2 regions of the Sphingobacterium sp. HJSM2_6 genome follow, and region 2 is predicted to be linked to the other one. Evidence: riboswitches for the same ligand, from Rfam matches in the RefSeq annotation. Region 2 holds a riboswitch; the other holds the start of a gene.
What was found. A riboswitch is a leader RNA that binds a small molecule or an ion and turns the genes downstream of it on or off. The one in region 2 is predicted to bind S-adenosylmethionine.
Positions count from the first base shown of each region.

Region 1: it holds a riboswitch for S-adenosylmethionine, as region 2 does, so the genes downstream of both, ACFRAE_RS07400 (methylenetetrahydrofolate reductase) here and metE (5-methyltetrahydropteroyltriglutamate--homocysteine S-methyltransferase) in region 2, are expected to answer to the same signal.

Region 1 is NZ_JBMOXB010000006.1:123,342-128,675, reverse strand. It holds gene ACFRAE_RS07410 (DUF2723 domain-containing protein) at 1-488, opposite strand, end outside; gene ACFRAE_RS07405 (YwbE family protein) at 654-860, opposite strand; gene ACFRAE_RS07400 (methylenetetrahydrofolate reductase) at 985-1,941, opposite strand; SAM riboswitch class I at 1,989-2,086, opposite strand; gene rimM (ribosome maturation factor RimM) at 2,154-2,681, opposite strand; gene ACFRAE_RS07390 (SusC/RagA family TonB-linked outer membrane protein) at 3,017-5,334, shown strand, end outside.
Region 2 is NZ_JBMOXB010000002.1:35,447-40,780, reverse strand. It holds gene ACFRAE_RS02700 (APC family permease) at 75-1,463, shown strand; gene metE (5-methyltetrahydropteroyltriglutamate--homocysteine S-methyltransferase) at 1,527-3,836, opposite strand; SAM riboswitch class I at 3,907-4,005, opposite strand; gene ACFRAE_RS02690 (formylglycine-generating enzyme family protein) at 4,217-5,302, shown strand.

The DNA of each region.
Region 1 (5,334 bases), on a different contig from region 2:
TTCATCGCCAACCAAAAAACGACAGCCGTACACAAGGAAGACATCGCATATACCTCCGATTCTACAGCAGAATACCAGAAGGTATCTGAAAAACTATAGGCCAATGCACCTACCATGCCTGCACCTAAAATTTTAAAAATATTTAAATCATCATGGGGATTCGTTTTGCTAAGTATTTTTCGAGCTAAAGCCGTAATGGTCCAAAATAAAAATACAATAGTTAAGCCGCTGCAAATAGCAGATCCCACATTCATCATGTAGGCTATTTTTGAAGTATCACCGAAAGCTAAATTGGAAAATAAATTCTGAATTAAAAGAAATAATGGCGCACCGGGTTGGTGTACAATTTCTAATTTATAGGCCGAGGCAATAAACTCTCCCGTATCCCACCAACTGGTCGTTTTATCGGTACAAAGGATATAAACGATCGTGGAAATCAATCCACACATCCATCCAAGTAGGTTATTCCATTGATTATACTTCATCATAGCTTAGCTGTTAGTTACAATAAATGTAAAGAAGTTTCTTTACTCCATTGTGGGATTAACAGTATTTAACAAAAGAAGGTTTTATAGCTTGGGAAAATCGCTTCAAATTAAGGATTAGTGGATCAGGTATTGTGGCAATGCTTCTTGTGGTATTAGGGGTATGATTTAAAAATCATCTTCAATTATTTCTGCCACGCGGCCCACCTGCCCATCCGTAAGTTTCACCTTTATCCCTCGGGTATGAAAATTTGCAGAGGTCAAAATATTTTTCACAATACCTTCCGTCAATTCGCCAGTACGTTGATCTTTTTTTAGGATGATATTGACTAACATTCCCACCTTTATATCAGCTCTATTATTTGGATTTGGCATATGTATTTTATTTTCAACAAAAATAGGTTTAATATCATCGACAGCGAAATAAAACTATTAAATAACAAGAGAGTCAAGCTGTTTTTGCTTGACTCTCTTATTATTTGAGCTAATCGTAGGGAACTTATACAAGTTTCTCCACAATCTTTTTAGTAGGACCTGGATTACTCATGGTATAGAAATGCATTACTGGTGCTCCAAATTCAATTAATTCTTTACATTGTTGCACCAACCATTCCTCTCCTACCTGTCTTACATCAGCATTTGTCTTACAATCTGCTACGGCATCACTCAAGTCTTCTGGGATATCTAAGTGAAATATTCGAGGTAAAGTAATCAATTGATTTTTACTAGTCAATGGTTTTAACCCTGGAATAATAGGCACATGAATATCATTTTCCCGACACTTAATGACAAACTCTTTATACTTTTCAACGTTGAAAAACATTTGGGTTACAATAAATTCGGCACCCATCTCTACTTTCTTTTTCAACCATTTAAAATCTGTATTAAAATTGGGGGCTTCAAAATGTTTTTCAGGATAACCCGCTACACCGATACAAAAATTTGTTTTCTCGGCAATAGTAATATCCTCATGCAGGTATCGGCCTCTATTCATATCCACCACCTGCTCTAGCAATTCTGTGGCATAGGCATGTCCACCTGGGGTTGGAATAAAATCAGCATCTCCTTTTCGAGCATCACCTCGCAGTACCAACACATTATCGATTCCTAAAAAATTCAAATCGATTAAAGCATTTTCCGTTTCCTCCTTCGTAAAACCACCGCAAATAAGATGCGGAACTGCATCCACTTTATATTTACTCATGATAGCTGCACAGATAGCAACGGTTCCTGGTCGTTTTCTATAAGAAACTCGTTCCAATAAGCCACTGGAATGTTGCTTATATAGATAATCCTCCCTGTGGTAAGTAACATCAATGAATGGTGGTTTAAACTCCATCAATTCATCCATAGTTTTAAAAATACTCTGTATACCTTGTCCTTTAGCTGGAGGAAGTAATTCGAAAGAATATAAGGTTTTACCTTTTGCGTTTTTAATATGATCTATAATTTTCATAAAAATATATTAAGGCTTAGAGAAAACGCAGTGTGGGTCTGGTTTGCAGCTTATCTTTCCCTTTCGGGGTAGAATGTAGCACCTTGAATGAATCAGGTTGCTAAGGCTTCAGCGGGTCTATTCCCTCTACCTTTCTCTATAAGCGATGGCTAATATCGTCAATCCTAGAGGAATGACAAAATATAATACTAAAAAAGATGATAAGAATTGGATTATTGCTCTAAATACATAGCAATCAAACCCTCTGGTAGTTTAACGACGATCACCTCTTCCTCCTGATCAATGCCTACGATTAGATCTTCATTGAGTGGAAATAAGACTTCTTTTTCCTCCATAGCGATCGTCGCAATAAATTGTTGGGGCATTTCCTGAACTTCTGTAATTTCTCCCAATTCACCTTCCACCTCATCAATTACCAAATATCCGACTAAATCAGTATACCTAAAATCATTGGGATCACGCTCCGGCATTTTTTCAAGGGGTAAATACATCTTTTTACGCACCAAAGGTTGTGCTTTATCAATATGATCGACATCTTCAAAAGAAACATAAGCTGTACTATTGTTGTGGAGTTTTATCTGATCCACAAAAAAAGGCACTAATTTATTATCAATTTCTATAAAGATAATATCCAAATCTAAAGCTGCATATTCTTCGAACTCGAAGAATAGTTGTAATTCCCCCTTCAATCCTCTCGATTTACTAATATAACCTATATAAAAACTTTGATCTATTGTCATGATGTATCTTAAACGACAAAAATACGCAATATAAGTGGAAAAGGTTCATCGTACATCACTATAGCGTTTAGATAAATGTTCCAAACCCAACAAAAGAACTTAAGCTATCCTAAGAATAATCACACTTGAATTAAATAAAAACAACTAATTGACCTAATTAAATAAATATTAATTTAATAATTCAATTGTTCGTTACAATATCAATCGTTTGCACAATTTAAGCAATCGTTTGATATGGCTTCACTAAAATTATTAATTAACAATTACTTTATCATTGTATTAAACAAACCCTAATTATGGTTCCCCAGAACCTTAAAACTTTAATTGAATTAAATATGTATAAAAAAAGATTACTCAATTTTTTTTTAGCTAGTACACTATGCCCCTTTTCAGCAGCATTTATACTAGCATCCTTCAGTCAACTTGAAGCAAGGGCAACGCCAAACACTTGGCCAAGTCCCATCAAGGAGTCTAATTTCCAGCAAAGCATCCAAGGAAAGGTAAGCAATAGTGCTGGTCCTATAGAAGGAGCGACTATTGCAGTCAAAGAAAATCCAGCAAAAGCAACATCCTCAAATAATAAAGGTGAATTTTCCATCGATGCTAGTGTAGGACAAACATTAATTATCACAGCTATAGGCCATGAGAAAAAAGAAGTCAGCATTACTGCTGCGACTTTAACCATCAGCCTAACAGAAACCAGTGATAATATTGATGAGATCATTGTTGTTGGATACGGATCAACCCAAAAGAAAGAAAGTCTAACAGGATCCCTATCTACGGTATCGGGTTCCAAATTAAGAGATGTAACCAATCCATCAGTAGAAAACATGTTGAACGGTAAAGCCCCTGGAGTATATGTTGCTCCTGGAACGGGACGTCCTGGTGCACGCGGTGGCGTTGTTATTCGTGGACAGGCGACATTAAGTGGATCCACAAGTCCTCTATGGGTGATTAACGGGGTAATTTTCGGAAATAATCCCGGCGATTTAAATCCGGATGATATCGAAAACATCGCCATTCTAAAAGATGCTGCTTCTACCTCCGTTTATGGTTCTCAAGGAGCTAATGGGGTTATCGTCGTAACGACAAAAACCGCATCTTCAAAAGACCTTAGCTTATCCTATTCGACCAAGGTAGGTTTTAACCAATTGACCAACGGAAATCTTCAGATGATGAATGGCTCCGAACTCTATGATTATTATGCCTCATTTAGCAATGCCGATGTCATTAAATTCCCACGTTGGAAAGAAGATCTTAAAAACAGCAATTTTGATTGGTGGAATTTAGCTACCCGAAATGGTTTTACACAAAACCATAATGTTTCCCTCAATGGAGGAACAGAGAAAGTGCAATCTTATTTATCACTTGGATATTATAATGAATTAGGAGCTGTAAAAGGATACGACTTTGACCGTTACAATGTGCGGTTGAATACGGTTTTCAAACCTTTCTCTTGGTTAGCAGTAAAACCTAGTTTAGTTGGAGCTAGACGTGGAGTAGATGATAGGCAATACTCAACTACAGCGATGTACTCCAATTTACCTTGGGATAGCCCATACGATGAAAACGGACAATTAGTACCACATCGTGCCAGCTCATGGGTCAATAATGCCAGTACCAATTACTTATATGACCTTCAGTGGAATAAATATGGTAATACGAATTATGAATTGATGGGTAACTTAGACTTTGATGTAAAAATTACAGATTGGTTAACTTTCTCTTCTGTGAATAATTACATTGTGAATACCTATTCCTCTTTTGGCTATGAAGATCCAAGATCAAATGCAGGAATTGGTGTAACAGGTCGTTTGACAAATTACCGTTCAGAATACAACAAAAGATACAGCAGTCAGATTTTCCGTTTCAACAAAACATGGAATCAACACAACTTAAACGGTTACTTAGGATATGAATTCAATGATTATACCACTAAAACCTTAGATGTTGCTGGAACAGGATTTATCCCTGGATTTGAAGTACTCGATGTCGTAGCAAAACCAGAAAAAACAAAAGGTGGAATCAGTGAGTGGGCAAAACAGTCGGTATTATCTGTTGCAAATTACGAATACGCTAATAAATATTTAGGTCAGGTATCCTTCCGTAGAGATGGAGCATCTTACTTTGGTAACAACAATAAATATGGTAATTTCTTCTCGATTGGTGCAGGATGGAACATCCATAATGAAGAATGGTTTGATGTGAATTGGATTGATGCCCTTAAAATTCGTTCCGCTTACGGATCAGTAGGTAATGTACCAAGTATCTTATACCCTCAGTACAGCTTATATTCAGTTTCCTCGGCTTCCGGATACAATGAACAACCAGGCGCTTTAATCAGCCAAATTGGTAATCCAGATTTAACTTGGGAAAACACCTATACTTCTGGAGCAGGTCTTGAAGCTGCATTTTTGCAAAACAGACTTCGCTTAACAGTAGATTATTACAGCAAAGACACTAAAAACATTCTTTATGCAGTGCCTATTACAGGCTTAGTCGGTGTAACCTCATTATGGAAAAACATCGGAGAAATGAACAATAAAGGTATTGAAGTATCCTTAGGTGCAGATATCATCAGAAAAGATGATTTATTATGGAGTTTAAATGTGAATGTTGGTCATAACGTTAACAAACTAACTAAATTATATCC
Region 2 (5,334 bases):
TTGACATGATTAAATTAAATAAATTAATAGTATAATTCTATTTTATTTGTACGTTTGGTCGATAAATCTAAAATATGAAAAAACAATTAAATCTTTGGGATGCCACCATGATTGTAATGGGCTCTATGATTGGTAGTGGAATATTTATTGTTTCCTCCGATATGATGAGGCAATTGGGATCTGGATACTGGGTCTTAGCTGTTTGGTTAATCACGGCTGTTGCTACCGTTGCAGCGGCTATCTGTTATGGTGAGCTATCGTCTATGTACCCAAAGGCAGGCGGTCAATATATCTATTTAACGGAAATATTTGGAAAAATGACCGGTTTCTTATACGGATGGAGCTTATTTTCCGTAATCCAAACAGGAACGATAGCAGCAGTTGCGGTGGCCTTCGGAAAATTTGCAGGATATGTTTTCCCCGCATTGAATGACTCCCCTCCCCTTTTTCAAAATGGTTCATTTATGATAACTTGGATGCAAATCCTCGCCATTATAGTCATTCTGTTATTAACCTATATTAATACCAAAGGTGTTCAGAGTGGAAAGATCGTACAATCCATTTTCACAGCATCAAAAATTATCGCTTTAATCGCCTTAATCATCGGTGGAATTACGCTCATAAAAAACAATTATTTTCTAGAGAACTTAAGTATGGGTTGGACTTCTACCCAAAATTTTGATCAAGTGAGCTGGAAGGATATCTCTGGCGCCACATTAATGGGCGGCATAGCGGCTGCGATGGTGGGTTCCATTTTTAGTAGTGTGGCTTGGGAGAATGTGACTTTTATTTCTGGAGAGATAAAAAATCCGAAAAAAAATGTAGTCATCTCCATGGTTTTGGGAACTAGCTTGGTCATGGTCTTGTATCTCTTGTGCAATTACGTTTACCTGGCGTCCCTCAGTCGGGATGAAATAGCTTTCGCTGCCAATGATCGAGTAGCTGTAGCTGCTGCAGAAAAGCTATTAGGACACACAGGAACAATCATTATGGCTATTTTAGTTATGGTCTCTACATTTGGATGTGTAAATGGTATTGTGCTCTCTGGTGCAAGGGTATTTCAGTCTATGGCAAAAGATGGTTTATTCCTCAAACAGGCGATTCCTAATAATAAATATGATGTGCCTGAAAAATCATTATGGATTCAAGGCGCCTGGGCATCTGTATTATGCCTAAGTGGTCAATATGGAAACCTATTAGACATGGTTTCTTTTGTCATCGTTATTTTTTATATGATTACCGTATTTGGGGTTATCTATCAACGCTGGAAAAAACCTGAATTGGAAAGACCTTATAAGACATTTTTATTTCCACTGCCAGCTATCCTTTACCTAGTGATTGGTTTAAGTTTTTGTGTACTCCTAATCATTTATAAACCGCAATACACTTGGCCAGGATTTATTCTAATCTTAATTGGTTTGCCTATCTATTATCTAACACAACGAAGAGCGAAAAGCATATAACAAAAAAACGCCTGAACTTTTGATTCAGGCGTTTTTGATTTATTTTATACTACTAATTCTCGATTATTCAGCTCTTAATATTTTAGCTGCTTCCACCATAGATTCTAAAGCGGCTTTGGTTTCTGGCCAAGCACGAGTTTTCAATCCACAGTCAGGATTTACCCACAATTGCTCTGCAGGAACTACTGCTTTAGCCTTGCGTAATAAATTCACCATTTCTTCGGTACTAGGTACACGTGGAGAGTGAATATCATAAACACCTGGACCAATATCATTAGGATATTTAAAGTCTGCAAAAGCGTCTAATAATTCCATTTGAGAACGAGATGTCTCAATCGTAATTACATCGGCATCCATTGCTGCGATATCTTGAATGATGTCGTTAAATTCAGAATAACACATATGTGTATGAATTTGAGTATCATCATCTACATTCGAAGAGGAAACACGGAATGAACGAACAGCCCAATCTAAATAAGCTTGTTGATCTGCTTTACGTAAAGGGAGTCCTTCACGGATAGCTGGCTCATCGATTTGAATAATTTTAATTCCTGCTTTCTCTAAGGCTTGTACCTCATCTAAAATTGCTAAAGCAATTTGATAAGTTGTCGTAGAACGTGGTTGATCGTTACGTACAAATGACCATTGAAGAATCGTAACAGGACCTGTTAACATTCCTTTTACTGGACGGTTAGTTAAAGATTGTGCATAAGAAGACCAACGAACAGTCATATCTGCAGGACGGTAAACATCACCATAAATAACTGGAGGTTTAACACAACGTGAACCGTAAGATTGTACCCATCCGTTTTGAGTGAATGCGTATCCAGCTAATTGTTCACCGAAATATTCAACCATGTCATTACGTTCGAATTCTCCGTGTACTAATACATCGATATCCAATTCTTCTTGTAAACGAATAGTTCTTTCAGTTTCTTCAGCGATTTCTTTATCGTATTGCTCTTGGCTGATCGCTCCTTTTTTCAAATCTGCTCTCCATTTACGGACATCTTTTGTTTGTGGGAATGAACCAATAGTGGTCGTAGCGAATGCTGGTAAACCAAATTTAGCTAATTGAGCAGCTTTACGTTCGTCAAATACGGAAGTACGTTTTGCATCCTCATCTGTAATATTGTTCACACGATTTTTAACATCAGGCTTATGAATCAATGGAGATGTACGACGACTTTCTGCAGCAATTTTATTGGCTTCGAAACGTTTTTGTGTCTCTGCATCAACCTCAGCATCTGCCAATACCGCTAAATCTTTTACCTCTGCTAATTTTTGTTTAGCGAAAGCTAACCAATTCTTAACTTCAGCAGGTAATGATTCTTCATTGTTTTCATTGTCCAAATCAAAAGGAACATGCAATAAAGAAGAAGAAGGTGCAATCCATACACGGTCTTTACCTAAGGCATCTACTGCTTGTTTAATTTTTGTTAATGATTTTTCATAATCATTTTTCCAAATGTTACGGCCTTCAACAACACCTAAAGATAATGTCAAAGAAGCAGGAACTTTGGCTAATATGCTGTCGAGTTGGTTTTCTCCACGTACTAAATCGACATGAAGTGCATAAACTGGTAAATTTAATGCAGTCTCTTCATTATCACGTAGAGCCTCGAAGTAAGTTGCAACGATTAATTTGATACCTTTTGCTGCTGTAGCGAATTTCTCGAAAACACGAGCATATAGTGCACGAGTAGCATCATCAATATCTAAAGCTAGGAATGGCTCATCAATTTGTACATATTGAGCACCTGCATCTGCAAGTTTTCCTAAAATCTCTTCATAAACTGGTAATAAATTATCGATCAAATCGATACGGTTGAAACCTGTTTCTTTTTCTTTACCTAACAATAAGTAAGAAATAGGACCAAGTAAAACTGGTTTAGTTTCAATTCCTAATTGTTTTGCTTCATTATATTCATTTAAGAATTTTTCTGAAGTCAATTTAAATTCTTGGTTTTTTACAAACTCAGGCACAATGTAGTGATAGTTTGTGTCGAACCATTTTGTCATTTCCATGGCAGTAACATCTACTCCACCTTCTTGGAAACCACGTGCCATCGCAAAATATAAATCTAGGTTATATTGACGATCTATTTTATTCAATAATGAATTATAACGTGCTGGGATAGCTCCTACAGTTAAAGATAAATCTAAAACTTGGTCATAAAATGAGAAATCATTGGAAGGAATCAAATCGATACCATTATCTTTTTGAGTGTTCCAGTTGCTTTCACGGATTTTAAGTCCTGCTTGCAATAATTCTTCCGCGCTGATTTTTTTCGCCCAATAAGCCTCATTAGCTTTTTTCAATTCGCGGAAAGCGCCCACGCGTGGGTAACCTAAATTGTTTGTTAATAACATAAAGTATTGTCCTTAAATTAATTTACTAAAATCATTTGCTAAGAGAAGGCTATCATAGATTAGTGAAGCCAGCTTATCTTTCCCTTTTCAGGTAGAATGTAGCACCTTGTCAAGTGACAGGTTGCTAAGGCTTCATTGGGTCTAGTCCCTCTGCCTTTCTCTATAAGCGGTGCTAAGGTATGAATTAAAATTCTTATTTCCAAGAAACTCTTTTACAGTAATCGGAAAGACAGCTTAAATTCACAATAATGGGACGCAGAATTACGGATGATGAAAATTATTCACTGTCTATTTTAAAAACAAACCCATTCATCTTCTTCAGATCATATTCGTTGCTAAGTTTTCATTTTTCATTTATTTTTTCCTATAATAGTCAACAAATGAAAAGAATAGTCAATCTTCTACTGTTTGCAAGTCTTATTCAAGCCTGTCAAACAAATTCTAAATCTACAGAAACGTCTGCTAAATTTCCGGATGATTCGGTTGCTTTATGCAGTACTACAAGTATACCCTCACGATTTACAGCTGCACAAAATAGCCCAACGGATTCCATCGTACGTAAAGGAAAAGATGCTGCCGAAATGGTTCGCATGCCAGGTGGAAAGTTTACGATGGGAAGCGCCACTTTTCAAGATGCACAACCCTTACATGAAGTTGAACTTTCTCCATTTTTAATTGATGTACATGAAGTCACCAACGCACAATTTGCAAAATTTGTGGAAGAGACTGGGTACAAAACAGTTGCTGAACGACCTTTAGACCCCAGTGATTTCCCTGGTGTAGATCCTCAATTATTAGTTCCGGGATCTGCGGTGTTTAAAGCGCCTGAACACGTTCAGGGAATGGAAAATCACCTGCAATGGTGGTCTTATGTGCCAGATGCTAATTGGAAGCACCCAGAAGGCCCCAAAAGCTCCATAAAAGGGAAAGAAAATCATCCTGTTACGCAACTCGCCTATCAAGATGCGGAAGCCTATGCTAAATGGGCTGGCAAAAGGTTGCCCACAGAAGCTGAATGGGAATATGCAGCCAAAGCGGGTAAACACAGTAATGAAACTTATTATTGGGGTGCTGAAAAATTAGAAAATGGCAAATGGTTAGCTAATATTTACCAAGGTGAATTCCCTAGCCACAACAGCAAGGAAGATGGTTTTGAAACCAGTGCGCCTGTAAAATCATTTCCACCGAATGATTATGGTCTTTACGACATGGAAGGCAATGTTTGGGAATGGTGCTCTGACTTTTACAGACCCGATTATTACCAACAAAGCTCAAAATCTAATCCAAAAGGTCCTTCCGATTCTTACGATCCTCAAGAGCCAAATACCGTAAAAAAAGTACAACGTGGAGGATCTTTTCTATGCAACGATCAATATTGCGAACGCTATAAAGCTGGAAGTCGTGGAAAAGGAGAAATCAACTCCCCAACCAACAATGTGGGCTTTCGATGCGTTATGGATATTTAATAATTAGGTTTATTAACTCCTAAAAAAAGCGC